Regions from separate parts of the Mesorhizobium waitakense genome, predicted to be linked through region 2. Evidence: predicted binding sites of a transcription regulator. Region 2 holds the regulator's gene; each other region holds the start of a gene.
The links. The regulator PhoB, encoded in region 2, activates phosphate uptake and scavenging genes when phosphate is short. The targets are predictions, from matches to a motif close to TGTCATNNANCTGTCAT.
Positions count from the first base shown of each region.

Region 1: phnF (phosphonate metabolism transcriptional regulator PhnF) is a predicted target of PhoB. The motif match lies at 5,744-5,760, and genes of this name have one in related genera.
Region 3: AC07FD_RS35855 (DUF1045 domain-containing protein) is a predicted target of PhoB. The motif match lies at 2,702-2,718, and genes of this name have one in related genera.
Region 4: ppk2 (polyphosphate kinase 2) is a predicted target of PhoB. The motif match lies at 2,101-2,117, and genes of this name have one in related genera.

Region 1 covers NZ_JBWKME010000083.1:44,476-51,890, reverse strand. Annotated here, with positions in the region: gene AC07FD_RS18290 (ABC transporter substrate-binding protein) at 106-1,098, shown strand; gene AC07FD_RS18285 (sugar ABC transporter ATP-binding protein) at 1,258-2,811, shown strand; gene AC07FD_RS18280 (ABC transporter permease) at 2,808-3,776, shown strand; gene AC07FD_RS18275 (zinc-binding alcohol dehydrogenase family protein) at 3,851-4,867, shown strand; gene phnF (phosphonate metabolism transcriptional regulator PhnF) at 4,969-5,718, opposite strand; gene phnG (phosphonate C-P lyase system protein PhnG) at 5,840-6,301, shown strand; gene phnH (phosphonate C-P lyase system protein PhnH) at 6,301-6,912, shown strand; gene AC07FD_RS18255 (carbon-phosphorus lyase complex subunit) at 6,914-7,415, shown strand, end outside.
Region 2 covers NZ_JBWKME010000089.1:58,017-65,431, reverse strand. Annotated here, with positions in the region: gene pstC (phosphate ABC transporter permease subunit PstC) at 1-546, shown strand, start outside; gene pstA (phosphate ABC transporter permease PstA) at 550-1,401, shown strand; gene pstB (phosphate ABC transporter ATP-binding protein PstB) at 1,398-2,204, shown strand; gene phoU (phosphate signaling complex protein PhoU) at 2,230-2,937, shown strand; gene phoB (phosphate regulon transcriptional regulator PhoB) at 2,957-3,646, shown strand; gene AC07FD_RS18790 (ROK family protein) at 3,801-5,048, opposite strand; gene xylF (D-xylose ABC transporter substrate-binding protein) at 5,404-6,444, shown strand; gene AC07FD_RS18780 (sugar ABC transporter permease) at 6,594-7,415, shown strand, end outside.
Region 3 covers NZ_JBWKME010000194.1:14-7,428, forward strand. Annotated here, with positions in the region: gene phnN (phosphonate metabolism protein/1,5-bisphosphokinase (PRPP-forming) PhnN) at 35-664, opposite strand; gene AC07FD_RS35850 (alpha-D-ribose 1-methylphosphonate 5-triphosphate diphosphatase) at 661-1,815, opposite strand; gene AC07FD_RS35855 (DUF1045 domain-containing protein) at 1,850-2,557, opposite strand; gene iolB (5-deoxy-glucuronate isomerase) at 2,815-3,627, opposite strand; gene AC07FD_RS35865 (DUF3329 domain-containing protein) at 3,632-3,865, opposite strand; gene iolE (myo-inosose-2 dehydratase) at 3,968-4,885, opposite strand; gene iolD (3D-(3,5/4)-trihydroxycyclohexane-1,2-dione acylhydrolase (decyclizing)) at 4,998-6,848, opposite strand; gene AC07FD_RS35880 (bifunctional 5-dehydro-2-deoxygluconokinase/5-dehydro-2-deoxyphosphogluconate aldolase) at 6,883-7,415, opposite strand, start outside.
Region 4 covers NZ_JBWKME010000171.1:46,669-54,083, forward strand. Annotated here, with positions in the region: gene AC07FD_RS31885 (glycosyl transferase family 90) at 1-866, shown strand, start outside; gene AC07FD_RS31890 (aldo/keto reductase) at 910-1,953, opposite strand; gene ppk2 (polyphosphate kinase 2) at 2,224-3,144, shown strand; gene AC07FD_RS31900 (dihydrofolate reductase family protein) at 3,243-3,887, opposite strand; gene hemB (porphobilinogen synthase) at 4,086-5,117, opposite strand; gene AC07FD_RS31910 (DUF2066 domain-containing protein) at 5,228-6,058, opposite strand; gene AC07FD_RS31915 (pyridoxamine 5'-phosphate oxidase family protein) at 6,062-6,553, opposite strand; gene AC07FD_RS31920 (enoyl-CoA hydratase/isomerase family protein) at 6,742-7,415, shown strand, end outside.

The DNA.
Region 1 (7,415 bases), on a different contig from region 2:
ATCAAAACACTGTAAATGTTTTTTATTGATAAAGTTCTGTTTGGGCCACGCCTATCCGGACGGAGCTTCCGTAACGTTCACCGGGCGACTTAGGGAGGATTCCTAATGAAATTCGTAACCAGCATTCTCAACCGCCGCGCCGTGATGACGCTGGCAGCAGCCTCGATGCTCGCCGGCGTCATGCATTCGGCGCCGGCTTCGGCGGCGGACGTGACCATTCCGATCATCGTCAAGGACACCACGTCCTTCTACTGGCAGATCGTTCTGGCCGGCGCCCGCAAGGCTGGCAAGGACCTGGGTGTCAACGTACCGGAACTCGGCGCCCAGGCTGAAACCGACGTCAACGGCCAGATCTCGATCCTCGAGAATGCCGTCGCCGGCAACCCGGCCGCCGTCGTCATCGCGCCGACCGAAGCCAAGGCGCTTGGCAAGCCGATCGACGAAGCCGCTGCCAAGGTCAAGGTTATCGGCATCGACTCCGGCGCCGACTCCAAGGCCTTCACCTCGTTCCTGACCACCGACAACGTGCAGGGTGGCCGCGTCGCCGCGGACGGTCTTGCAGCAGCCATCGGCGAAGCCAATGGCGGTAAGGTCGAGGGCAAGGTCGCGTTGATCACGGCACTTCCCGGTGCCGGCTCGCTGGAACAGCGCGCCCAGGGCTTCAAGGAACAGCTCAAGGCAAAATATCCGGGCCTCGAGCTCGTCGCCGACAAATATGCCGACGGCCAGGCCACCACCGGCCTCAACATCGCCACCGACCTGATCACCGCCAATCCGGACCTGAAGGGCATCTTCGCCTCCAACCTGATCATGGCGCAGGGCGTCGGCCAGGCGATCGCCGAGAACAAACTCGCCGGCAAGGTTGGGCTGATCGGCTTCGACAGCGACGAGAAGCTGATCAAGTTCCTCAATGACGGCGTCATTTCCGGCCTCGTCGTCCAGGACCCGTACCGGATGGGCTATGACGGCATCAAGACGGCGCTCGCCGCCTCGAAGGGCGAGAAGGTCGAGGCCAATGTCGACACCGGCGCCAACCTTGTCACCAAGGCCAACATGAAAGACCCGAAGATCGACGCGCTGCTCAACCCGAAGCTCTGAGCCACCGCATCCAAATCGTTTCCGGGGCCTCGCGCCCCGGAAACATCCACTGCCGGCACAAACGGCTTGGCAATCCACAAGCTTGAGCTAGGCTGCCTTTCGAGGCGCATCCTTGCCTTGCAAGCGTGCCAATCGTGAGGCCAATCTGGGAGGATTGTCATGACGTCGACGGCGCAGGACCTGCATCCGGCACCCGTGCTGGAACCAGGGCGGACCATCCTCCAATTGCGCGGGTTGGAGAAGCGCTACCCCGGCACCCACGCGCTGAAGCCGGTCAACCTCGCTTTCAAGTCCGGCGAGATCCACGCCATCGTCGGCGAGAACGGCGCCGGCAAATCAACGCTCATCAAGCTTCTCACCGGCGTCATGCCGCGCACCTCCGGAGAGGTGATCTGGGAGGGCCAGCCGGCAGCCTTGGCGACACCGCATGAGGCGATGGCACTCGGCATCAATGCCGTGCACCAGGAGGTCGTGCTCTGCCGTCACCTGACGGTGGCTGCCAACATGTTCCTCGGCGAGGAGAATTCGCGCTTCGGGATCCTGCAGCAACGCGCCATGGTCAAGGAAGCACAGAAGATCATCGACGATCTCGGCTTCGATCTGCCGGCGCATGTCGCGCTCGGCGACCTCACCATCGGCCAGCAGCAGCTGATCGCCGCCGCCCGCGCCACCGTGCGCGGCACCAAATTCCTGATCTTCGACGAGCCGACCGCCTACCTGACCCGCAAGGAGGCCGACCAGCTCTTCACCCTGATCCGCCGGCTGAAGGGCGAGGGCGTGACGATCATCTACATCAGCCACCGCATGGAGGAAGTGTTCGAGCTGGCCGATCGTGTTTCCGTGCTGCGCGACGGCACGCTGGTTGGTACCCGCAACATCGCCGAGACCAACGACGCGGAGCTGGTCAAGATGATGATCAACCGCTCGATCGAACAGATCTACCACAAGGAACATTTCACACCGGGCGCGGCGATCCTCGAATCCAGGAACCTTTCCGGCAAAGGCTTCGAGAATGTATCGATGACGGTCCGAGCCGGCGAAATCGTCGGGCTCTACGGCCTGATTGGCGCCGGGCGCAGCGAGTTCGTCACCACGCTTTACGGCCGCCACCGCAAATCGGCCGGCCAGATCCTGTGGGAAGGCAAGCCGGTCCAGATCAACTCCGAGCATGACGCGATCAAGCTTGGCATGGCGCTGGCGCCGGAAAGCCGTCGCGATCAGGGTCTGTGCCTCAACCTTTCGGTCGGCCTCAATCTCAACCTGCCGATCTACAAGCGCATCTCGAACAATCTGCTGATCTCCAATGCGCAGGAAAGGACCCAGGCCGACCGCCAGATCGCCGATCTCAGGATCAAGACGCCGACGCGCAGTGCACTGGCGTCCAGCCTGTCCGGTGGCAACCAGCAGAAGATCGTCATCGGCAAATGGCTGGCCCACGGCGCCAGGCTGTTCATCTTCGACGAGCCGACGGTCGGCGTCGACGTCGGCACCAAGGCCGAGATCTACCGCCTGTTCAGCGTATTGTTGTCGAAGGGAGCCGGCATCATCCTGATCTCGTCCTACCTGCCCGAGGTCTACGAACTGGCCGACACGCTGCACGTATTCCGCCGCGGCAAACTGGTGGCCACGCACGGGTTCCGCACCGCCGACCACGAGGAAATTCTCACACAGGCGCTCGCCGAGAAACAAGAAAAGCTGGGAGAACAGATATGAGCACCGAGGCGATTCCTGCCGAAAAACCGAAGCGCAACTACAATGCCCTGTTCGGGCTGACGCTGCTGGCGCTGCTGGTGCTGTTGTGGGTCATCCTGTCACTGTCGACATCCAGCTTTGCTTCGGCCAACAACATCTCGAACCTGCTGCGCCAGGGCTCGATGATCGCCATCCTGGCCGTCGGCCAGACCTTCGTCATCATCACCGGCGGCATCGATCTTTCGGTCGGCGCCGTGGTTGGCTTCGCCACCGTCATAGCCGCGATGCTGATCAATGCCGGCATCCCGGTCTTCCTCGCCATCCTCATCACCTTGCTGGTCGGCGTCGCCATTGGCCTGTTCCATGGCTTCGGCATCGTCAAGATGGGGCTGCCGCCCTTCATCATCACGCTGGCGACGCTGACGTCGTTGCGCGGCATCGGTCTTTTGATGACCAACGGCAATTCGATCTCGATCAACAACGATGCCTTTCAGGAGTTCTCGCGCAACTCCTTCCTCGGCGTCCCCAACCTGTTCTGGATGGTGATCCTGGTCGGCATTCCGGCCTACATCTTCCTCCATCACAGCCGTTGGGGCCGGTATTTGTTCTCGGTCGGCTCCAATGCCGAGGCCTCGCGCCTGTCCGGCGTCAATGTCCAGCGGACCATCTACATGGCTTACACACTGTCAGGTCTCTGCGCGGCGTTCGTCGGCGTGTTGCTGGCCTCACGCATCGGCATCGGCAACCCGACCCAGGCCGAGGGTTGGGAACTGCAGGCGATCGCGTCGTCGGTGATCGGCGGCACCTCGTTGTTCGGCGCGGTCGGCTCGGTGCACGGGCCGCTGCTCGGCGCCTTCATTCTGGCCACCATCAACAACGGCGCCAATCTCTTGAACGTCAACGCCTTCTGGCAGCGCATCATCACCGGCGCGCTGATCATCATCATCGTCTATTTCGACGGGCTGCGCCGCCGCGGTGGCAAGTGACAATAATTTGAGATCGATCGCCGGCCCTGTCACGAAAATGGGCCGGCGATTTTCATGACAAACTGGATTGAAGCATGAAAGCCGTCGTCTGCCGCTCGCCTGGTGAGCTCGTTCTGGAAGACCGTCCGGCGCCGAGCGCGCCACCTCCCGGCTGGGCGCTGGTGGCTGTCAGCCATGTCGGCATCTGCGGCACCGACTATCATATCTTCGAAGGCAAGCACCCATTCCTAGCCTATCCCCGCATCATGGGCCATGAAGTGTCGGGAACGATCATCGAGACCGGCGAAGGCGTTGAACTTTCCGCTGGCGAGCTGGTGGTCATCAATCCCTATCTTTCCTGCGGCAAGTGCATCGCCTGCCGGCACGGCAAGCCGAATTGCTGCGTCAGGATCGAGGTGCTCGGCGTCCATCGCGACGGGGCCATGTGCGAACGGATTCTGGTGCCGGCACAAAATCTCTATCCGGCAAACGGCCTGTCGCTGGCCGACGCCGCCGCTGTCGAGTTCCTGGCCATCGGCGCGCATGCAGTGCGGCGCGCAAGCGCCGATCCCGGCGCCCGCACGCTGGTCATCGGCGCCGGTCCGATCGGGCTCGGCACGGCCATCTTCGCCGGCATCGCCGGGCTTGACGTGACGCTGCTCGACATGAGCAGCGAAAGGCTTGCCTTTGCCGCAAACGAGCTCGGTTTCCAGACCCTCGACGGTTCGCGCGGCGCGGTGTCCGATCTGGTCGGGCAAGCGACCGCTGGCGAAGGCTTCGATGTGGTCTTCGACGCCACCGGAAACACCCAGTCGGTGCAGTCGGCCTTCGCCCATGTCGCGCATGGCGGAACACTGGTGCTGGTCAGTGTCGTCAAGGACGACATCACCTTCTCCGATCCGGAATTCCACAAGCGCGAGATGACCCTGATCGGCAGTCGCAATGCGTTGCCCGCCGACTTCAACCACGTCGCCGCCTCGATCCGCAACGGCGCCGTGCCATTGGCCAAGCTCGTCACCCACCGCACCACGCTGGCCGGCACGCCTCGCGATCTCGCGCGCTGGGCACATGCGAAATCCGGTCTGATCAAGGCTGTGATTGAGGTCGGATAGAAACAATTCCAGGAAAGTGTGAAGCGGTTTTCCGGGAAAAGCGCTTAGCGCTTTCCCTAAGGGAATTGCATTCGACAATCTAGGCAACCGGCAGTGTCGGCTCACAGCGCCGACAATTTGAGTTCGACCCGCTCGGCCGGGAACCGTGACTCGGAAAACTGGATCGGCTGGCCGTCGGGTGTGACGTTGACGGCGACCGTGACCAGCACGATGGCGCCGGGCTTCAGGTCGAGGTCGGCGAGGTCGGCGGCATCGGCATGGCGCGCTGACAGCATGGTCGATTGCCGCAGATAGTCGTCTATGCCGAAACGTGCCAGCGATGCGGTGATCGAGCCGGTTTCCGTCATGGCGGCATCGATGCCGGCAAAGCGCCTGGCCTCGAACCAGCCGGCAGCACGCGATACCGGGCGGCCATCGGCTTCGCCGCGTGTTTCCAGCCGGATCACATCAGTCCCCCTGGCAAGGCCAAGCCCCTCGGCGACGCGCTGGCTGGCCGGCTCGACCGACGCGGCAAGCAGGACGGTATGCCGTTCCGACGCCTGCCCCTGCAGGCCTGCCGAAAAGCGTGTGCGCGCGCCTATCGGATAGGACAGCCGCTTGCGCGACAGCACGAAGGTACCGCGCCCCTGCTCGGCCCGCAGCACCCCTTCCTGCACCAGGGCGGCAATGGCACTGCGCACCGTGTGGCGGTTGACGCCATAACGCTCGGCCAGCGCAACCTCCGGCGGCAGCGCTGCATTCTCGGCGAAATCGCCGATGGCGATCGCATGCAGGATCTTGTCGGCAATCTGCCGCCACAGCGAGACACCGCTACGACGCTCGATGCTGTCCACTGCCAGCTGTCCGACCATCAATTGCCCCCAGCGTTCTATCGCTTGTCATCCACCCGTCATGGACTCGCGTTAGATAATAGGTATTATTTGTATAGTTGTCTATATCAATAGACAAATTTAGCCAAGAGGAATATGGCTCATGCGAGGACAGGAAGCCCGCGACCAGGCCGAGCGCAAGGCCGCCATGGCAACACTGGCACAATCCAGCGGCGATAACATCGTCCGGCTCTGGAACGAGTCCGGGCTGCCTTCGGAAGCCGAGCTGCTGCGTGGGCCTGAAACCGGCCTGATCACCGTGCGCGGCCGCATCGGCGGTGGCGGCTCTCCGTTCAATGTCGGCGAAGCGACCGTTACCCGCGCCACTGTCCGGCTGCCGTCCGGACAGGTCGGCCATTGCTATGCGCTTGGCCGCGACAAGCAGAAGGTGAGGCTGGCGGCCGTAGCCGACGCGCTGTGGCAGGATCCGGCCCGTCGCGCCGAGGTCGAGACCGGGCTCATAGCGCCGCTGCGGTCGGCTCTGGCCGCGGCGCATGAACGGCGCCGCGCCGAGACGGCGGCAACGAAGGTGGATTTCTTCACCATGGTTCGCGGAGAAGACTGATGGACATCGCAGCGCAATCGATCGAAGGCGGTTTCGCCGATCCGGTCTTCAACGCCCAGACCGTGTTTCGCGCGGTCATGGACGCGATGGCGCGGCCGGGCAGCATGCAGCCCCTGCCGGCCTTCGCTCGCCCGCCGGTGCCGCTTTCGGCGACCGCCGGCGCCGTAGCGCTGGCGCTTTGCGACAACGACACCCCGCTCTGGCTCGATCCCGCTTTGCAGGCCTCCGCCGCGATCAAATCCTGGCTTGGTTTCCACACCGGTGCCCCTTTGGCCAACACACCGGCCGATGCACATTTCGCGCTCATTGCCGCGCCAGCAGAGATGATGGCGCTCGATGGTTTTTCGCAAGGTACCCAGGACTATCCCGACCGCTCCACCACGCTGATCCTGCAAGTCAGTGATCTCGTTTCGGGTGTCCCGCTGCTGCTCGAAGGCCCCGGCATCGAAACCAGTGCCACGATCGCGCCAGCGCCGATGCCGCGTCATTTCGTCGAACAGTGGAAGCAGAATATCAAGCGCTTTCCGCGTGGCGTCGACATCATCCTCGCCACATCAGACGGCGTCGCCTGCCTGCCGCGCACCACGCGCATCAAGACGATGGAGGCCTGAGATGTATGTCGCGGTAAAAGGTGGCGAGGCGGCCATTGCCAACGCCCACAGCCTGCTGGCCGACCGCCGGCGCGGCGACCGTTCGGTGCCCGCCCTTCGCCTCGACCAGATCGTCGAGCAGCTGGCGCTGGGCGTCGACCGGGTGATGAGCGAAGGCTCGCTCTACGACCGGGAGCTGGCCGCGCTTGCCATCGTCCAGGCGCGCGGCGACTTGATCGAGGCGATCTTCCTGGTGCGCGCCTACCGTACCACGTTGCCGCGCTTCGGCTATTCCAAGGCGATCGACACCGCCACCATGCTGGTCGAGCGGCGCGTTTCGGCGACCTACAAGGACCTGCCCGGCGGCCAGTTGCTCGGCCCGACCTTCGACTATACGCACCGGCTGCTCGATCCCGAGCTTGCCGCCGGCAGCGATGTTGCCGAGCCGCTGCAGCGCGAGACGGAAACGCAAGCCATGCCGCGCGTCTCGCCGATCCTTGCCCGCGAAGGGCTGATCGAGCCGG
Region 2 (7,415 bases):
CCCTTCCTGCAGACGACCGTGCAGCCCTTCATCATCAGCGCGTTCCACGGCATTCCCGGCCTCAACAGCCTGTTTGCCGGTCCGCCCTACGGCATCGGCCTTTTGACGTCGTCGCTGATCCTTGCCATCATGGTGCTGCCTTTTATCACCTCGATCACCAAGGACGTCTTCGACACGGTGCCGCCGGTGCTGAAAGAGTCCGCCTACGGCATCGGCTGCACGACCTGGGAAGTGACCCGCCGCGTGGTCATTCCCTACACAAGGATCGGCATCATGGGCGGCGTCATGCTCGGCCTCGGCCGCGCGCTCGGCGAAACCATGGCGGTGACCTTCGTGATCGGCAACGCGCACCGCATCAGCACCTCGCTGTTCGCGCCGGCAACGACGATCTCCGCGACCATCGCCAATGAATTCACCGAAGCCGTCGGCGATCTCTATACCTCTTCGCTGGTGGCGCTCGGCCTGATCCTGTTCGTCATCACCTTCCTGATCCTCGCCATCGCACGCTACATGCTGATGCGCATTGACGCCCGCACGGGAGCCTGACCGATGTCGACAGCCACATCGCTTCATCAGAGCCGCAAGAGGAAGAATTCCGTGATGATGACGCTGTGCGTCGCCGCCGCGGGCATCGGACTTGCCTGGCTGGCGCTCATCCTCGGCGCGCTGCTGTACAAGGGCCTGTCCGGCGTCAATCTTGCGGTGTTCACGCAAATGACGCCGCCGCCCGGCGATGCCGGCGGCCTGCTCAACGCCATCTACGGCAGCATCGTGATGACCATCATCGGCGTCGTTGTCGGAACGCCGATCGGGGTTTTGGCCGGCACCTATATGGCCGAATACGGACGCTTTTCGAAGCTCACCACCGTGGTGCGCTTCATCAACGACATCCTTTTGTCGGCGCCGTCGATCATCATCGGCCTGTTCGTCTACGAACTGATGGTCCGGCCGATGGGGCATTTCTCGGCGATCGCCGGCGCCGTCGCGCTTGCCATCCTGGTCATCCCGGTCGTCGTTCGCACCACCGAGGACATGCTCAACCTGGTGCCGAACGCGTTGCGTGAAGCCGGCACCGCGATCGGCGCGCCGCGCTGGGTGGTCATCAAGTCGGTCGCTTACCGCGCCGCCCTTTCCGGCATCGTCACCGGCATATTGCTGTCGATCGCCCGTATCTCCGGCGAGACGGCGCCACTGCTCTTTACGGCGCTCAACAACCAGTTCTGGTCGAGCAATCTCAACGCGCCGATGGCCAGCTTGCCTGTGACCATCTTCCAGTTCGCTCTCAGCCCTTACGAGGAATGGCAGCAACTGGCCTGGACCGGTGCACTCATCATCACATTGACGGTTCTCGCGCTCAGCATCTTTGCTCGCAGCCTGACCGGACGCAGAGAGGACAAATGAGCCAGATGTTGTCTCCAGACATGACGATCGCCGCCGAGGCAATTGCCGGCAAGGCCAAGATCGAGGTCAAGAACCTCAACTTCTACTACGGCCAGAGCAAGGCGCTGAAGGACATCACGCTGTCGCTGCCCGAGCGCAGCGTCACGGCCTTCATCGGACCTTCGGGCTGCGGGAAGTCGACGCTGCTGCGCGTCTTCAACCGCATCTACGAACTCTATCCCAAGCAGACCGCCGAGGGTCAGGTGCTGCTCGACGGCCAGAACGTTCTCGACCGCTCGCAGGACCTCAATCTGCTGCGGACCAAGATCGGCATGGTGTTCCAGAAGCCGACGCCGTTCCCGATGTCGATCTATGAAAACATCGCCTTCGGCGTCAGGCTCTACGAGAAGATCAGCAAGTCCGAGATGGACGGCCGTGTCGAGCAGGCGCTGAAGCGCGCCGCACTGTGGACCGAAGTCAAGGACAAGCTCAACGCCAGCGGCCTCAGCCTCTCCGGCGGCCAGCAGCAGCGACTCTGCATCGCCCGCACCGTGGCGGTGAAGCCGGAAGTCATCCTGCTCGACGAGCCGGCCTCTGCGCTTGACCCGCTGTCGACCGCCAAGATCGAAGAGCTGATCGACGAGTTGCAAGCCGACTACACGATCGTCATCGTCACCCACAACATGCAGCAGGCGGCGCGCGTGTCGAAGCAGACCGCCTTCATGTATCTGGGCGAACTGGTCGAGTTCGACCGCACCGAGAAGATCTTCACGTCGCCCCGCGAGAAGCGCACGCAGGACTACATCACCGGCCGCTTCGGCTGAGCTCAGGCATACGAGGACTAAGATCATGGGCGAACACACAGTCGCTTCTTTCGACGAGGATCTCGGACAGATCAGCAGGCTGATCCGCGACATGGGCGACCTCGCCGGCTCGATGGTCGGCGGCGCCACCAAGGCGCTGCTGAATTCCGACAACGCCCTGGCGCAGCGCGTCGTCTCCGACGATGCGATCATGGACGCGCGCCAGCGCGAGCTCGACGACCGCGCCATCACACTGATCGCCAAGCGTCAGCCGATGGCCGACGATTTGCGCCATGTCGTCGGTTCGATCCGCATGGCCGGCGACCTCGAGCGTATTGGCGACCTTGCCAAGAACATCGCCAAGCGCGTCGGCACCGTCGGCCTCAGTGTCACCCCGCGCGACCTGTCGCACTCCATCGACGCAATGGCGCAGCTGGTGCTGATCCAGGTGCAGGGCGTCATCGAGGAATATACAGCGCGCGACGCCGCGGCGCTGGCGAAGCTGCGCGCCGACGACGAGCGCATCGACGTCAAATACACCTCGGTGTTCCGCGAACTCCTGACCTACATGATGGAAGACCCGCGCAACATCACCGCCTGCACGCATCTCTTGTTCTGCGCCAAAAACCTCGAACGCATCGGCGATCACGTCACCAACATCGCGGAAAATGCGTATTATGTTTTGACCGGTACGCAGCTGCCCGCCAATCGTCCGAAGCAGGACGAGACGGCAATGTCCGCGCCGGCGGCATGACGGCAGGGGTGACCAGTCGATGATCGCGCCACGCATCATGGTGGTGGAGGACGAGGAGCCGCTTGGCGTGCTCCTGCGCTACAATCTCGAGTCCGAGGGATACCAGGTCGAGGTGGTGACGCGCGGCGACGAAGCCGAAATCCGCCTCCAGGAAAACGTGCCTGACCTGCTGGTGCTCGACTGGATGGTGCCAGCAGTGTCCGGCATCGAACTCTGTCGCCGGCTAAGAATGCGGCCCGAGACCGAGCGGCTGCCGATCATCATGCTGACCGCGCGTGGCGAGGAAAGCGATCGTGTGCGCGGCCTCTCGACCGGCGCCGACGACTATCTGGTCAAGCCGTTCTCGACGCCCGAGTTCATAGCCAGGGTCAAGGCGCTGCTGCGCCGCGCCAAGCCGGAAGTGCTGTCCAGTGTGCTCAAGGTCGGCGACATCGTGCTCGATCGTGAATCGCACCGGGTCTATCGCAAGAAGAGCGAGATCCGGCTCGGACCGACCGAATTCCGCTTGCTCGAATTCATGATGCGCCATCCCGGCCGTGTGTTCTCGCGCAGCCAGTTGCTCGACAATGTCTGGGGCGAGACGATCTACATCGACGAACGCACAGTCGACGTGCATGTCGGCCGGCTGCGCAAGGCGGTCAACAATGGCCGCATGCCCGATGTCATCCGCACCATCCGTGGGGCGGGCTACGCAATCCGGGAAGATTAGGGATATGCTGATATTCAGGTGATGCCAGCCCGCGAACGGCAGTTTCCTGCGCTTCCGGTACTCACGGACCCAAATGTCCGCTCCGTTCCGGTTCTCGGAACCCGCCATTCTCGACTCGGCCTGACCTGGATCTCAACACATCCCGGCGCGCTATTCACGCGACGTTCTTGCCGCCAAGGCCGGATCTCGCCTGCGTGCCGGGCGCGAAAATCTCCTGGTCGACGAAGGTCAGCGCCCGCGTGGCGCAGCCTTCGCGGATCAGTGGCAGTTCGTTCGGTTCGGTGTCGAAGGAAATTGATTGCGAATGCTGGCCGCCGGCGGTCTGCGCAATCGCCTCGCGCAATGCCGGCTCGATCAGGTCGAAGGCCGCGGCGCTGGCACCGACCATGGCGACTGGTGCCGGATCGATCAGCGCGAACAGGCTGCCGAGACCGTAGCCGAGTGCCTCGCCGGCCTTGCGGTAAGCCTCGCGCTCGGGTCCATCCGTTTCGCGGGCCGCGGTCGCCAGGGCGCGCATGTCAGCGTCACTCACATCGGCGACCGGTTCAGCGTCCTCACTCATCTGCCTTGCGTTGCGCCAGATGGCGTAGTTGCCGGCATAGGCCTCGACGCAGCCGCGCCGCCCGCAGCGGCACAGCGCGCCGTTGGGCCGATGGATCATATGGCCGAACTCGCCGCCCGAGGAATGGGTGCCGGTGAACAGCTCGCCCTTCAGCACCAGACCCATGCCGATGCCGTGCGACAACAGGATGGCGATGAAGTCGTCGCGGTAGCGATCAGGGTCGCGCCAGCGCAACGCTATCGCCATCATATTGCAGTCGTTCTCCATGGTGGCGGGGATGCCGAACTCGTCCTCGAGTATGTCGGCGAAGGCGATGTCGGTGTGCGGCGTGATCGGTGACCACAGCATGGCGCGGGCACGTGTGTCGGTGATGCCCTGGATCGCCAACGCGATGCGGGCGACACTGCGGACGTCGAGATCGGGGTCTTCGAGACGGCGGCGTACGATGGCAACGCATTCACCGACCAGCGCGTCGCGCGGCATTGTCAGCGTGTCCAGCCGGCGCTGTTCCTCGGCAATCACCTGGCCGGCATAGTCGATGACGGCGACCGAGAGGAAGTTCAGCGACAGCACCACGGTCATCACCGCCGCCGCTTCCGGATTGAGGCCGAGGCCGACCTGCGGCCGGCCGCGTTTGAGCGATCCGGCCTCGCTCGGCTTGCTCTCAGTCAGGATGCCTTCGCCGATAAGGTCGGAGGAGATCGCCGATATGGTCGAATGGCTGAGGCCCGTGGTCGCGGCGATCTCGGTGCGGGACGGCTGTCCGGCGCGGCGCACGGCCGCAATCACCATCGCCCGGTTGCGGCGGCGCAGATCGTCGTGGCGGATTCCGACCGACATGCTTTTTCACATCCTCCCGGTCGCTGCAGCCTTTCGCGCCTCCCGAAGGCCATCAGCGAAGCCTGAAAGCGCGACGCGCTTCAGGCACTTGTTTCTCCGCGTGTCGTTGCCCAAAAACCGCTGCGCACCTTTGGGGCGACATGCGCCAAGCCAAATTCTGGCAGAACCCCACCATCCTGTCATTATTTATTCCGGAGCTCGAAAAAAACTCGGAGAGACGTCAAAATCCATCAGAATCGATGTTGACAGCGTTCGGGCGTTGGATCACTATTTTTTCGAGGCTCGAAAAAATAGAGCCTCTGTGCCGGCCTACGGGTCAGTTTGGTCGCGCCATACGCGGCGCAGGGAGGATATTATGAAAAAATTCACAGCCGCCATCCTGGCGGGTGTCGCCATGTCGCTGACGCTGGTGTCGGTCGCGCAGGCGAAGGACAAGGTCATTGGCGTTTCGTGGTCCAACTTCCAGGAAGAGCGCTGGAAGACCGACGAAGCGGCGATGAAGAAGGCCATCGAGGCGGCTGGTGACAAATACATTTCCGCTGATGCGCAGTCCAATCCGGGCAAGCAGCTCACCGACGTCGAGAGCCTGATTTCGCAGGGCGCCAACGCGCTGATCGTCCTCGCGCAGGATGCCTCGGCCATCGGCCCGGCGGTCCAGAAGGCACTGGACGAAGGCATTCCGGTCGTCGGCTATGACCGGCTGATCGAGAACAAGAACGTGTTCTACCTGACCTTCGACAACAAGGAAGTCGGCCGCATGCAGGCCCGCGAAGTGTTCAAGGTCAAGCCGGAAGGCAACTACGTCTTCATCAAGGGCTCAGGCGCCGACCCGAATGCCGATTTCCTGTTCGCCGGCTCCATGGAAGTGCTCAAGGCAGCCATCGATAGCGGCAAGATCAAGAATGTCGGCGAAGCCTATACGGATGGCTGGCTGCCCGCCAATGCCCAGAAGAACATGGAACAGTTCCTCACCGCCAACGACAACAAGGTCGATGCCGTGGTGGCAGCCAATGACGGCACCGCCGGCGGCGTCGTCGCCGCGCTGACGGCGCAAGGGCTGGCAGGATCGGTTCCGGTGTCCGGCCAGGACGGCGACCATGCCGCACTGAACCGCGTCGCACTCGGCACACAGACCGTGTCGGTGTGGAAGGACGCACGCGAACTCGGCAAGAACGCCGCCGAGATCGCCTCGCAGCTGGCCGCTGGCACTGCCCTGGACAAGATCCCGAACGCTGTGAAGTTCACCACGCCCGGCGGCAACGAGACCAACTCGCTGTTCCTGACCCCGATCGCGATCACCAAGGACAATCTCAACGTCGTCATCGACGCTGGCTGGATCAAGAAGGACGAAGTCTGTGCAGGCGTCGCCGCCGGCACCGTCGCGGCCTGCAACTAAAACCGAACGGGATCCCAGTTCGATCTCAGCGCCGCGGCCCCTGGGCCGCGGCGTTTCTCAAGGGGCATTCCGCTTCAAATGATCGCGGAAAGCAAATAGCATCGTGGTTCCGGCATCCGCGCCAGACGGCAAACCGGTGGGAGGACATCATGACCGACACGGCCTCTAACACGCCTGCCGCGAATACGCCCGCAGACCGGGCGCGTGCATCCGAATTGAGCGCCGTCGGACGCTTCCTCAAGGCGACCGAACTCGATACGCGCATGCTTGGCATGGTCGGTGCGTTGCTGGTCATCTGGGTCGGCATTCATATCCTGTCGGGCGGACTTTTCCTGACGCCGCGCAATCTCTGGAACCTGTCGGTGCAGACTTCCTCGGTCGCGATCATGGCGACCGGCATGGTGCTGGTCATCGTCATGCGCAACATCGACCTTTCGGTTGGTTCCGTCGAAGGCGTGATCGGTATGATCATGGGTGTGGCGCAAGCCGAATTCCTCATTCGCGTCATCGGCTTCCAGCTTGGAAATCCCTGGCTCTGGATCATCGCACTGGTCGTCGGCGTGATGCTCGGTCTTGTGATCGGCGCCTTCCAGGGCTTCATCATCGCCTATCTCGAAGTTCCTGCCTTCATCGTGACGCTAGGCGGTCTGTTGGTCTGGCGCGGCATGGCATGGCTGATCACCAACGGGCGCACGGTCGCGCCACTCGACGCTACATTCCAGTTGATGGGCGGCGGACCGCGAGGCTCGATCGGCGCCACCGCCAGCTGGATCATCGGCATCGTCGCTTGCGTGGCTGTCGCTTTCGCGTTGCTCAACGGCCGGTCGCAGCGCAAACGGTTCAACTTTCCACTGCGCCCCGTGTGGGCGGAAACCTTTCTCGGTGTGGTCAGTTGCGCTGCCATCCTCGGGGCCGTCTGGATCGCCAATTCCTATCCGTGGCCAATCGGCATCGTGCGCCAGTATGCACAG
Region 3 (7,415 bases), on a different contig from region 2:
CTCAGGCTATGACCGAAATTAATCTCATCCCGCTCTAGATCAAGCCTGACATGTCGGAGAAGGCCATCGCCTTGCGCAGCACCTCGACGAAACGCTCGCCGGCCGCCTCGCGCGGGCCGCTGTTGTCGATCGAGGTGACATCAGGTCCGGACAAGGTCACATTGGCGCTGCGCGCCAGCCGCGCCAGCACTTCGCCGCGCGACTCGCGGCCGCGCATCGCCAGCCGCTCGGCCAGCACCTCCGGCGAGGCGATGATCTCGACGATGGCCAGGTTGGCATAGCGCTCGCGCAGCACCGGGATGATCGCGCGCGACACGTTGGCGACGGCGACATGGCCATTGGCGACCGACCAGTCGACATCGGCCGGAATGCCATAGCGCAGGCCATGCGCCTCCCAGGAGATGGCAAAGGCGCCATCCGCTTCGGCTTCGACGAAGGCCGCGTCGGCCAGCGTGTCGTGATCCTCGCTCGCGGCATCGCTCGGCCTGGTGATGACGCGGCGAACGAACTCCAGCCGGGTCTCGTCGGCAAAGCGGGCGCGGGCGTAGCCGATCACCGTGTCCTTGCCGGCGCCGCTCGGGCCGACGACGGCGACGAAGACGCCGTCGCGGATCGGAAACCTCTCGGTGGACAATTCGCGCTCGATCAAGGCCGAGACCATCATGCGACCCGGCGTCCCTGCCGCCAGACCGTGCGCACGACCGGGACATGGTCGTCGACACGCACGCGCACCAGATCGGCGCGGCGGCCCTGCTCGATGATGCCGCGGTCGGTCAGGCCGATCGCTTCGGCCGGGTTCTTCGAGACCATGGCGACCGCCTGCGGCAGGGAAATGCCTTCGACAACGTCGCCGAGGAAGAACGCCGACTGGATCAGGCTGAAAGGAATATAGTCGGACGACAGGATGTCGAGCAGTCCATCGCCGGCCAGCGTGCGGGCCGAGACATTTCCCGAATGCGAGGCGCCGCGCATGACGTTGGGCGCACCCATCAAGACGCCGAGCCCTGCCTGTTTCGAGGCCCTGGCGGCTTCCTCCGTGGTCGGGAACTCGGCGACGCGCACGCCCTGTTCGATCGCCTCGTCGACATGGCCTGTCGTGGCGTCGTCGTGGCTTGCCAGAACGATGCCGCGCTCGTGGCAGGCGGCGGCGATATGGACACGGTTCGGTCCCGAATTCCGGGCCGATTCCGCCATTCGCTTTTCGCAGAACAGCTTGAAGTCGCGGTCGGTCAATTTCAGCTTGCGCTGGTAGTAATAGGCATAGGTTTCGAGGTTGACGAACTGGCGCTGGCCGGGGGCATGGTCCATCAGCGATGCCAGCTTGACCCGCTCGTCACCGTCGAAATTGGCGAAGGCTTTCAAGCAGTCCGGCGCCGAAACCTCGCAGCGCAGATGGATGAAGTGGTCGGCCCGCAGACGATCCTGCTGGACACTGTCCTCGATTGCGTCGGCCAGCTTGCGGATGTCGTCCGATGTCAGGTCGGCGTCCTCGTCCATGCCGACGCGCAAGGCATCGAGCACGGTGGTGATGCCGGCGGTCGCCACTTGCGCGTCATGGGCGAGCACGGCGGCGATCGGGTTCCAGCGCACCTTCGGCCGCGGCGCATAGTGGCCCTCGAGATGGTCGGTGTGGAGTTCGACCAGCCCGGGAATGATATAGTCGCCGCCCATATCCTCGCCGGCCATGTTCCCGCCAGTGTAGCTGGTGCCGGCATCGATGCCGGCGATAAAGCCGTCGCGCAGCACCAGCGAACCCTCGACGATCTCGTCGGCAAGCACGATGCGCGCGTTGGTAAGAACAGTTTCGGCGGTCATTTCAGGCAGTCCTTGTTGATTCCGGCTGGGTTATTCAAGCGGTTTTTCTGGCAGGGCGGCGCCCGAGCGCGTGATGGGAGAGCACCATGAACGGTGCGCCCGGTTCGGTTTCGACAAACAGCGTCAACGCATCCACCGGCACCGGCTGTTGCAACACCTCCGCGAACAGGCGGTCGATTGCTGCGCGAAGACGTGGGCTTTCCTGTGGCCCCGCCCGGCCGGACAGCGTCATGTGGAAGCGGAATGTCTCGAAGACATAGGGATAGCCCCACTGGCACAGATTGCGGAATTGGGCGGGCTTCAGCGAGTCCGGGCTGCGCCGTTCGATCTCGGCCTCTGTCAACGGCGCGCGAAACCGGTCGAAACCGAGCACCACGTCATCGGCAAAGCGGTTGAGCGGAGGCAGCGGTCCTTCCGGCACCAGCGCAAAGAAGCTGTCGATCTGGTTGACGACAAGGCGCGGGATCGTCACCACCGGCGTTGCCTCGGCAAAATGGTCGAGTGCCGCGCGCAGCGAGGTCTCCGTCTCGTTGGCAGCCAGCCGGAAGGGGGCTTTCAACGTCGCATGAAAACCGTAGCGCCGCGCCGAAGCGGTGTGGAAGGCGACTTCCGCCGCCGACAGATCGGCCACCGTCTCCACCGGCCTTGTCGCGCCACCGAACGGGTCGCGGCCCAGCCAATTGGCGGCGATCCGCGCCAGCGGCTCGTCCTGCCGGGGGGTGAAATAAATGGCGTAGCGCATGAGAAGAAGTCCTCGCTAAAGCGCGCCGCGTTTGAAGAAATGCTGCGATGCGCTTTAAGTCTTGGTTTTTCGCATATCGCAATCCCAAAACCGCTGCGCACTTTTGGGCGACATGCACTGGTCCCGCTGCCATAGGCGATTTCCATGACGGATTGACGAAGCTTTGAAGGGTTTTCGAAGGCAAATCGACCCGGTGGGTCCTTAGCCGACGATTTTCCCAAGCTGGACCAACAGCTTCACCCGAAACATATGACCGGTCAGGCTTTCATCAACCATTCGTGCTCGGGCGCGTTGTGGAATTTCCACGTCCGCTTCGGCCCGGCCATCACGTTGAGATAGTAGAGGTCATAGCCATGGCAGGCGGCGCAGGGGTGATAGCCCTTGGGCACCAGCACGACATCGCCATCCTCGATCGCCATGGCTTCGTCCAGCGCGCGATGGCCGTTCTTGTCGGCGTCGGTGTAGACGCGCTGGAAGGCAAAGCCCTGCGGTGGGTTGAGGCGATGGTAATAGGTTTCCTCCAGGTAGGATTCGGCCGGCAGATTGTCCTGGTCGTGCTTGTGCGGCGGGTAGCTCGACGTGTGGCCGCCGGGCGTGATGACCTCGACCACCAGCAATGAATCGGCCGGCTTGCCCTCCGGAAGGACGTTGGTGACATAGCGCGTGTTGGTGCCCTTGCCGCGCACCTCCTGGCCGAGCTCGTCCGGTCCGATCACGCGCACCGGCAGGCCGCCGCCGAGGCCCGGTGCCGAGCAGACCGCGAGTTCCAGATCGGTGTCTGCCGTAACCGACCAGTCGGAGCCCTCGGGTATATAGACCGACCACGGCTTGCCGTCGAAGGGCGACATGCGCTGGCCGAGCAGGCCGAGTGGCTTGCCGCCGGCGGATGCTGTGCCCTTGCCGGTGATGAACACCAGACAGACCTCGCGATCGTCCGTTTTTCCAGCAGCTCTCTCGCCGGGCTTCAGCCGATGCAGGTCGAAACCGACATAGGTCCAGCCGGCGGTTTTCGGCGTCACATGGGCGACGCGGCCATGGCCCTTGTCGGCCTTCACCAGCAGTTTCGACATCCGGTTACTCCTTCGGTTCGGCCTCGGCCGTTGTCTTGCTCTCGTCGGCCGGCCTCTCGTCGGCCGGCTTGTAGAGATAGAAGAACTGCCACACGGCGTAACCGGCAAAGCCGAGCGCGATCACGCCCCAGAACGGCGTGCCGGTGGCGAATTCGATGATCGACCAGATGACGCAGACCGCGACGACGGCGACGCGCCGCCACAAAGGCCGGAAAAACGGATGCTCGGAATCTTTCATCCAGCCAACCTACAGCAACCCGGCTTCGCCGAGAACCAGCGCGTCAGGCGCTGGCAGAGCCCAGGGCATTGGAAAGCCTTAGGCATTGGAAAAGCCCAAGCCCTAGGCATTGGGAAAGCCCTGCGTCTCGACCGTATAGCCGGCCGCCGTCATCACCCGCATCAATTCCTTGTGGCCGACTTCAGCCATCTTGAGCGGCGGGTTCTTCTTCGGATCCTGCTCGGCCTCGACCACGAACCAGCCCTCGTAGCCATGGTCGGCAAACCGCTGCACGATGGCGCCGAAATCCAGCGAACCGTCACCCGGCACCGTGAAGGCGCCGAGCGCGACGGCGTCGAGGAAGGATTGCTTGGTGCGGTCGAGCTTGTCGATGACGCCCATGCGCACGTCCTTCACATGCACATGGCTGATGCGCGCATAGTGGTTGTCGATGGCGCGCAGGACGTCGCCGCCGGCAAAGGCCAGGTGCCCCGCATCGAGCAGCAGCGGAATGCCGGCTCCGGAATGGTTCATGAAGGCATCGAGTTCCGGTTCGGTCTCGACGACCGCCGCCATGTGGTGGTGATAGGAAAGCGGCATGCCCTGTTCGGCGCACCATTCGCCAAATTCGGTGAGGCGTTTCGCATAGATCTTCATCTCGTCGTTCGAAAGCTTCGGCTTGGTGGCGAGCGGCTTCGAGCGGTCGCCCTGGATCGAACGGCCGACCTCGCCATAGACGATGCAAGGCGCGTTCACCGCCTTGAACAGATCGATCATCGGCTGGATGCGATCCTTGTTCCTTGCCATGTCTTCATCGACCAGCGTGCCCGAGAACCAACCGCCGCACAGCGTCACGTCGGCCTTCTTTAGGATCGGCAGCATGACATCGGGATCGTTGGGGAAACGCCGGCCCATTTCCATGCCGGTGAAACCGGCCGAGCGCGACTGGCGCAAACACTCCTCCAGCGAGACGTCATCGCTGAGTTCCGCAAGATCGTCGTTCCACCACGCAATGGGGGACATGCCCAGTTTGGCTTTCAAGTCGTCACTCCAGTTTCAGGTTCGTACCGACCTCCCCACAAGGGGGAGGCAGGGGCTTGGCAGCATTGGCATCAATCGCCCCGGCGCTGGCATCAATCGCCCGCCGTTGGCATCAATCGCCAATGGTTTGCATCTGCCGCTTCTCGTCATAGGCCTTGCGTGCCGCGTTCACCTGGGCCCGGGCCGACACTTCCGGCACCGCGACATCCCACCAATGGCCCCCGGCGTCGGTCGAAACCAGCGGGTCGGTGTCGATGACGAGCACGGTGGTGCGGTTGTTCTTCTTTGCCTTTTCCAGGGCGTTTTCCAGCCCGGCGATCGACGGCACTTTCTCGGCAACCGCCCCCAGGCTCGCCGCATGCGCGGCAAAGTCGATGTCGGGCAGGATCTCGTGGCGCGAGTCCTTCAGGAGATTGTTGAAGTTGGCGCCGCCGGTCGCCATCTGCAGCCGGTTGATGCAGCCATAGCCGCGGTTGTCGAGCAGCACGATGGTCAGCTTGAGGCCGAGCATCACCGAGGTGGCGATCTCGGAATTCAGCATCAGATAGGAGCCGTCGCCGATCATGACGACGATCTCCTCGTCCGGCTTCGCCATCTTGGTGCCAAGCCCGCCGGCTATCTCGTAGCCCATGGTCGAGAAGCCGTATTCGGCATGATAGGAGCCGGGCGCGCCAGCTTGCCACAGCTTGTGCAGTTCGCCGGGCAGGCCGCCGGCGGCATGCAGCAGGGTTACGCCAGGGCCCATCGCGCGCTGCACGGCGCCGATCACCTGCGCGTCGGAAGGATAGGCGGCATTGGTCGACGCCGTCACCTTGGCGGCCTCGGCCTGCCAGGCCTTCTTGCCGGCCGTCGCATTGTCGGTCCAGCTTGCCGGCGCTTTCCGGCCCTTCAGCGCCGCGCCGAGTTCGGCCAGGCCCTCGGCCGCGTCAGCGACCAGCGGCAGCGCCCGGTGCTTGCCGGCGTCGAAGGGCTGTACGTTCAAGCCGATGATGGTCTTGCCGGAGTTCTTGAACAGCGCCCACGAGCCGGTGGTGAAATCCTGCAGCCGCGTGCCGATGGCCAGCACGACATCGGCTTCCTCCGCCAGCCGGTTGGCGGCCGAGGTGCCGGTGACGCCGACCGCCGCCATGTTGAGCGGATGATCGTCCGGCAGCGAGGATTTGCCGCCTTGCGTCTCGCAGACAGGGATGCCTGCGCCCTGCACGAATTTCGCCAGCTCGTCCGAGGCCTGCGAATAAAGCACGCCGCCGCCGGCTATCACCAGCGGCTTCTTCGCCCCCTTGAGTGCCGCCACCGCGGCGGCAAGCTCATGGCGGTCCGGCCGCGGCCGGCGCTGGTGCCAGACGCGCTCGGCAAAGAAGCTCTCGGGATAGTCATAGGCCTCGGCCTGCACGTCCTGGCACAGCGACAGCGTTACCGGGCCGCAATCGGCCGGATCGGTCAGCACCTGCATGGCGCGGCTGAGCGCCGGGATGATCTGCTCCGGCCGCGTGATACGGTCGAAGTGCCGAGACACCGGGCGAAAGCAGTCATTGACGGTCGCGGTGCCGTCGGAGAAATCCTCGGCCTGCTGCAGCACCGGATCGGGAATGCGGTTGGCGAAGACATCGCCGGGGAGAAACAGCACCGGCAGCCGGTTGACGTGGGCGAGTGCCGCCGCCGTCACCATGTTGAGCGCGCCGGGGCCGATCGAAGACGTCGCGGCCATGAAACGACGGCGGAAATTGGCCTTGGCATAGGCGATCGCCGCATGCGCCATCGCCTGTTCGTTGTGGGCGCGGAAGGTCGGCAACTCGTCGCGCACCTGATAAAGCGCTTCGCCGATGCCGGCGACATTGCCGTGGCCGAAGATCGCCCAGACACCGCCGAAGATCGGGACTTTCTTGCCGTCGATCTCGGTCATCTGCCTGCTGAGAAAGCGGGTCAGCGCCTGCGCCATTGTCAGGCGGATTGTCTTGGTCATGGTGTTTTCCTCCGCAGTCCTATGCCGCGCCTTCTTATGCTGCTTTGCGGCCGCGCGCGGCAAGCCACGCTTCGGTCAACTGTTCGAAGCGCGAGGCCATGTCGGCGATCGCCTCGTCATCCGACATCCTGCCGGCCAGCCATTGTTCGGCCGCGTGCACGAAGATGGTGCGGCCGACGGCAAACCCCTTGACGATGGGCGCCTTTGCGGTTGCGGCGAAAGCCGCTTCCAGCTCGTCCTGCGGCGCTTCCAGGCCGAGCAGTACGACCCCCCGGCACCACGGATCGTGCTTGAGGATCACCGCTTCGATCTTGGCCCACGCCGCTGCCGAAGCCTGCGGTTCGAGCTTCCACCAGTCCGGCTTGATGCCCAGCGCATAGAGTTCCTCCAGCGCGCGCGGGATCGTCTTGTCGTCGAGCTTGCCGTGCTTGCCGGCGATGATCTCGACCAGCAATTCCCTGCCGACCTTGCGTGCGGCCTCGAACAGCGCGAGCAGCTTCTGCTGCTGCTCTTCCTTCAAGGCCGCCGGATCGTCGGGGTGATAGAAGCACAGGCACTTGATGCAGT
Region 4 (7,415 bases), on a different contig from region 2:
TCGAAAAAGCCCGGCTTGCTGACGGTTCGGTTCGCCGGCGGCTGAATTACTACAACAAGCTGCAGGACGCATTTTCGCCCAGCCCGGCTGCGGTGCATATCGACAATCTGCCGCTGATACCGAGCATGTACTATTACGATCTCAAGGAGATTGCCCGGTATTTCGACCCCAAATTGCTCATCGATCTGGAATTCGGCGATGTTATCGACGTGCCGCAGGTGCCGTCGCTGGTCAAGAATCGGCTGATCCATGCCGACAACAGCAATGCGATCATTCTGAAATTCAACAAGTTCCGGCACTTCTACATGCCTGCCGACGCAACCTCGTTCACCGATAAGCTTCCGGCCGTGGTCTGGCGCGGCGACCTCAACAATCCGCTGCGGACAAGATTTCTGGATACCGTGCGCGGTCTGCCGTTCTGCGACGCCGGCTCACACAAGTGGTACGCGCCGGCCGAGTACAGCAGGCCATTTCTCAGCATCAGCCAGCAGCAGCGTTGTCGCTACATCGTCTCACTCGAAGGCAATGACGTGGCGACCAACCTCAAATGGATCATGAATTCGAATTCGCTCTGCCTGATGCCGCCGCCGACATACGAGACATGGTTCGCGGAGAGGCAACTCGAGGCCAACGTCCACTACGCACCGCTCGATCCGGATTTCGCCGATCTTGCCGAAAAGGTTCGCTATTTCGAGCAGCACCCGGCTGCAGCCGAACGCATCATTGCCGCGGCGAATGCCTATTGCCGCACATTCGCAAACGAGAAGGCCGAGCAGGCGATCTCCCTGCTCGTGCTCTACAAATACTTTGTGCTCAGCGGCCAGATCGAGCCTGATGCCGAGGTCTGGCGCTATATCACGGGTTAAGGGCGGGCTTCGTCCGCCGAGCCCCGCCGCAAACCTCGCGTGGTCACACGCCGCTGCGGTCAATCACCAGATCGGCGGGACCAAAACGGTCCTTTGCCGTCAGTTGCTGGTGCCAGTAGGGATAGAGCACGGGTGGCCGGCTGACCGTGTCTAGGCGGTCACGCTCTTCGCCGGTCAGCACCAGGCTTGCCGCGGCGATGTTGTCGCGGAACTGCGTTTCGGTCCTGCCGCCGATCACCAACGAACTGACCGCCGGCCGGCCGAGCAGCCAGGCCAGCGCCACCTGCGCCGCCGACACGCCGCGCTGCGTGCCGATCTCGACAAGGACATCGACGATCCGCCAGAGCCGGTCCTCGTCGCGGATCGGCGGTTCCGACCAGCCGGCGAGCTGGCGGGCGGTCGGGCTGTCGCGGCGGTATTTGCCGGACAGCAATCCGCCGGCAAGCGGGCTCCAGACCAGCACACCCAGCCCCTGGTCGACCGAAATTGGCAGCAATTCATATTCCGCCTCGCGCGCTTCCAGCGTGTAGTGGATCTGCTGGGTGACGAAACGCGGCTGGTGATGGCTGTCGCTGATGCCGAGCGCCTTCATCACCTGCCAACCGGAATAGTTGGAGCAGCCGACGTAGCGGACCTTGCCCTGGGCAACCAGCGTATCGAGCGCGGCGATGGTTTCCTCGACCGGTGTCGTACCGTCCCATTCGTGCAGGAAGTAGATGTCGATGACATCGGTCTTCAACCGCTTCAGGCTCTTCTCGCATTCGCGGATCAGGTGATAGCGCGACAGGCCTTCATCGTTGGGACCGCTGCCGATCCGCATCCGCGCCTTGGAGGCGATCAGCACGTCGCCCTTGCGCTTGCCGCCGAGCGCCTCGCCGATGATCTCTTCCGAGATGCCGTTCGAATAGACATTGGCGGTGTCGATGACATTGATGCCTGCATCGATGCAGAGATCGATCATCCGGCGCGCCTCGTCGAGGTCGGTCTTGCCGACTGCCGAAAATGCGCCGGCACCGCCGAAGGTCATGGTGCCCATGGTCAGGGTCGAAACTTTCAAGCCGGAACGGCCGAGGGTGCGGTATTCCATGTCAGTCCTCGCGATTTGTTGTTGAAAGGCAGTGCCCGGGCGGGCCTGCCACATTTGTAGGACAATTCGAGCCGCTTGTCGCCATGCCACGACGATGGATCGATCATGCCTCGCGGAATTTGCAGTGGTGGTAGTCTCGCCCCAGGCTGCAATAAAACCGTCATTGCCGGCCTATATTGAAGTCGGCTCAGGTGTTGCCACTCCGGGACGCAGGCCAGGGGTTGGGGCGCCGGACGTGGATCGACAGGGCTTGCAAGCGGAGCAGCTGATATGACCGAGCTAAAACAGAATTCTCCTGCCAGGGACTGGCTTGAGGCCGAGCTCGCCGACACGCTCGACGAGGACTATGAGCTCGAAATGTCGGAGCCGGCGCTGTCGATGGAGATCGCCAAGATCTACAAGAACTCGCATCCGCCATCAATCGATCGCATGCAGTATTTTCGCGACCTGATCACCTTGCAATCCGAGCTGATCAAACTGCAGTCCTGGGTCGCCTATCACAAGAAGAAGCTGGTGGTGATCTTCGAGGGCCGCGACTCCGCCGGCAAGGGTGGCGTCATCAAGCGCATCACGCAGCGGCTCAATCCGCGCATCTGCCGCGTCGTCGCACTCCCGGCACCGACCGAGCGCGAGAAGTCGCAATGGTATTTCCAGCGTTATGTGCCGCATCTGCCGGCCGGCGGCGAAATCGTGCTGTTCGACCGCTCCTGGTACAACCGCTCCGGTGTCGAACGGGTGATGGGTTTTGCAGAGCCCGATCAGGTCGAAGAATTCTTCCGCGACGTGCCGGAGTTCGAGCGCATGCTGGTCCGCTCGGGCGTCACCGTGGTCAAATACTGGTTTTCGATCACAGACGAGGAGCAGCAGATGCGGTTCCTGATGCGCATCCACGATCCAATGAAGCAGTGGAAGCTGTCGCCGATGGACCTGCAGTCGCGCGTGCGCTGGGAGCAGTACACCAAGGCCAAGGAAGAGACCTTCGCCCGCACCAACATTCCCGAGGCGCCCTGGTTCATCGTCGAGGGCAACGACAAGAAGCGGGCGCGGCTGAACTGCATCGACCATCTGCTCAAGCAGTTGCCGTATGAAGAGGTGCCGCACGAGGAGATCACGCTGCCCGAGCGCGTCTTCAATCCTGAATACGAACGCCAGACGCTGCCGCGCGAACTCTACGTGCCTGAGAAGTATTGACTGTCTGGGGTTGCTAAATCTCCCCCCTCTCGTGGGGGAGATGTCCGGCAGGACGAGGGGCACGCGAAGGATCGCGGCGTAGGCTACGCGTCTGAAACCTAAGCCCGCTTGACGATCACATGCGTGGCGAGCGCTGTCGCCACCTGCTCGCTGCACTGATAGCCAAGCTTGGGCATGTCCAGGCCGGCAAAGAGATTCTCGCCCGCACCAAGCAGCAGCGGCGAGATCGCCAGATGCATCTCGTCGATCAGTTTCTCCTGCAGATATTGCCAGATGGTGGCGACGCCACCGCCAACCCGCACGTCCTTGCCATCCGCCGCCGCTTTCGCCTGTTCAAGCGCCGAATGGATGCCGTCTGTGACGAAATGGAATGTCGTGCCGCCTTCCATGGGCAGGGATGCCCGCTTGTGGTGGGTCAGCACGAAAACCGGCACATGGTAGGGTGGGTTATCACCCCACCAGCCCTTCCAGCTATCGTCAGGCCATTCGCCCCGGATCGGTCCGAACATATTGCGGCCGAGGATCCAGGCGCCGACATTCTCGAAGCTGCGCGCTGCAAAGTCCTCGTCAGTGCCGGTCGCGCCACCCTCTTCGCCGAACATCGTGCGGAAGGTGCGGGTGCTCCAGGCCCATTTGTGCAGGGCTCCCCCGCCGACACCGAGCGGATTTTGCAGATCCTGATCCGGACCGGCGCCGTAGCCGTCGAGCGACAGTGTGAAAGCATTGACGCGAAGTTTGGACATGAAAGCCTCCTCCATAACCAGTCGTGCAAAGGAGTAGCAAACTGGTTGCGAAATGCAAGCGGTTTATATGGATGCAGCAAACCCCGGCGATTGGTCCAACGACCTTCGCTGGGGCTCCCGACCGGAAGCTGGAAATTGTCATTGATATCGAGAGGCCGCCGGGCATTGCCGCGACCGGCCATCGGTGGGAAGAGAAAACTATCCCTTCAGCATCGTTGCCACTTCGGGCGCGAAATAGGTCAAAATGCCGTCGCAGCCGGCGCGCTTGAAGGCCAACAGGGATTCCAGCATCGCCTTCTCGCCATCGATCCAGCCATTGGCGCCGGCGGCCTTGATCATAGAATATTCGCCTGACACCTGGTAGGCGAAGGTCGGCATCTGAAATTCATCCTTCAGCCGCCGGATGATGTCGAGATAGGGCAGGCCGGGCTTGACCATCAGCATGTCGGCGCCCTCGGCGATGTCCTGTTCGGCCTCGCGCACCGCCTCGTCGGAATTGGCGTGGTCGATATAATAGGTCTTCTTGTCGCCCTTGAGCAGGCCGGCGGTGCCGACCGCCTCACGATAGGGACCATAGAAGGCCGAGGCGAACTTGGTCGCATAGGACATGATCGCCACGTCCTGGAAACCGTTGGCGTCGAGTGCGTCGCGGATGGCGCCGATGCGGCCGTCCATCATGTCGGACGGCGCGATGATGTCGGCGCCGGCTGCCGCCTGGATGACGGCCGCGGCGGTGACCTGTTCCACCGTCTCGTCGTTGACGACGATGCCGTCGCGCAGGATGCCGTCATGGCCATGGCTGGTGAACGGATCGAGCGCGGCATCGGTTATGATGCCGATCTCAGGCACCGCGTCCTTTATCGCCCGGGTGGCGCGGTTGATCACGTTGTCGGGGTCGAGAATGTGCGAGCCGGTCTGGTCGCGCAGGGAGATATCGACATTGGGGAAGGTGGCGAGTGCGGGAATGCCGAGCTTTGCCGCGCGTTCGGCCTCCTTGACGGCGAGATCGATCGACAGGCGGAAGACGCCCGGCATGGCGGCGATCGGCTCGCGCACTTGTCTGCCGTCGACGACGAAGATCGGCCAGATCAGGTCGTCGACCGTGAGCCGGTTCTCCTGCACGAGGCGGCGCGACCAGTCGGCCTTGCGCATACGGCGCAAGCGGCGGCTGCCGGTGATGTCGTCGACGCTACGCGCGCCGGCTGGCTTTGCCGGTGTGAATTTGTTCATCGGCGTCGGGGTGAATTTGTTCATCGCCAAAACTCTCGTTCGGGGGCTTTTACCACGAGCCCTTGCCGCTGACCAATGCGACACGTTTGTGCCAGCGATCAGGTCGAGGTCTATTCCGGTTGCCCATTGCCCGACAGGATCTGCGCCGCGCCCTTCATTGCAACGCGGAAAGCTTCGTCGAAGGAAACGCCGCGCACCTGCCAAGTGTAGGTCTTGCCGGCCATGGCCAGCCGCCAGTCGGCAATCCAGCCGAACTCCTTGTCGCTCCACACGATGCTGCCGGAAAGTGCTTGATCGGCGCCGGCCTTTTTCGCAACCATGTCCAGCATTGCCATGTCCGCGTCGCGCAGTGTCCTGTCGTCCAGTCCAGCCTGCGACAGCAGCGCTGCCGTGGGAAAAGTCACCCGCATGGCGAGCGGCGCAGCGGCATTGCTGAACGATTCGCGCATCAGCACGCCTCGCTCGTCATCGGCATCGAGCGCGAAATGCCTGATGTCGCGCTCGGCCGCCAAAAACACCGCCAGCCGTGGCCGCTCGGTCAGCCACGGCCTGCTGCCGAGCGAGGCCAGCACCGGATCGATCACCTCCGGCCTGTACTGGCAATAGAGATTGTGAGGCCGGTCATACGTGCCCTGATCGTCATGGTTGGGGATGCCTTCCATGCGGTCGCGGTAGCGGAAGCTGGCGACGAAGCTGCCGGCCTTGTCGCGCACTGCCGTCATCTCCGGTTTCGCCGGCAGGCGCTGATCGCCGGAAACCCGGACCAGCACCGCGTCGAGGCAGAACTTGAAGCCGACCTCGCGATGCTTTTCATACTTACCGTTGACGATGGTCTGCGACTGATAGAGATCCTTGAGATCGGCCGCCCTGGCCAGGCCATTGATGGCCCAGAAGGTCAGCAGGCCACCCAGAACAAGTGCGAGGCGCAAAAACTGCGGCATGGCTCACCGTTCGCTTCTAGACCCGTCGTCGATATATGGCGGCCATGCAAGGTCAGGGCCGGTTCTGAAGAACGATACGTTGTTGGTGAAAATGCTGGCTGGGGCAAGCCTGATCATGCGCCCGTCTGGATGTTCGATCTGGGCCACGTTGTCGATGAACCACTCGTTCCAGCTTGCTTCGGGGCCGAGATATTTGTGAAGGAGCCGTTTGAAGCGGTCTGGCGACATCGGTTCGATGGTTGCGGTGCCGCGCAGTCCGAGGTGCAGTAAGATGCCGCCATTGTTGTCGAAGTGAACAATTTCCACCGCGCAGCGCGGGTCTCTTTCAAGATGCCTTACCGCACTTCCATCCGATGACCCGAGAAGCCAGATCGCACCGTCCTCCCAGATGAACCACACTGGCGCGTTGCGCGGCGCGCCGTCCGCGCTGACGGTCGCCAAATTCGCCATCAGCGGGCGACTGAGAACATCGTCCGGGTCGAACTCTCGCGGCATCGCCAAATAATCTCCCAATAGGCTCACAGACGGATGGTTGCACCCATTTGGCCGCGACGCAAAGGATGGCGCCTTGCCTCTCTTGAAATGCAAACTGACCCGACATCGACCGGGCTTGGCATTGACGCACCCATGCACCACGCTTTAGCACTTCAATCCCGGCGGCGCGGGGGAGGGATTCTTTCACGATGGATTTTGGCGGAGGCGACGAGATCCGCTTCGAACATCTGGGCCGGGCCGGCGTCGTCACGTTGACGCGACCGCAGGCGCTCAATGCCGTCACGCACCGCATGATCCGGGCGCTCGACGCTGCTCTTTGCGCCTGGGAGACCGACCAGGGCGTCGATGTCGTTATCGTCAAGGCCGAGGGCAGGGCGTTTTCGGCGGGCGGCGACATCCTGCATATCTACGAGGCTGGCCGGGCCGGAAAGCCGCCGGTCGAGTTCTTCGCCGACGAATACCGGCTCAACGCCCGCATCAACAGCTTCAAGAAACCTTACGTCGCGCTGATCGACGGCATCGTCATGGGCGGCGGCGTCGGCATCTCCTTCCACGGCTCGCACCGGGTGATGACCGAAAATGCCCAGTTCGCCATGCCGGAAGTCGGCATCGGATTTTTCCCGGATGTCGGCGCCAGCCATCTGCTGCCCGATCTCGGCGGCTCCTTCGGCATGTATCTGGCGCTGACCGGCAATCGCATCCGCTATGGTGACGCGCTGTGGTCAGGGCTCGCCACCCACACCATCAAGGCCGCCGACCAGGGCGGCTTCCTTGACCGGCTGACGCTGACCGGCGATCCGGAATCGGTGTTGCGCGGTTTCTTCGTCCAGGCAAAACGTGAAACCGACAGGCCGACGCTGGA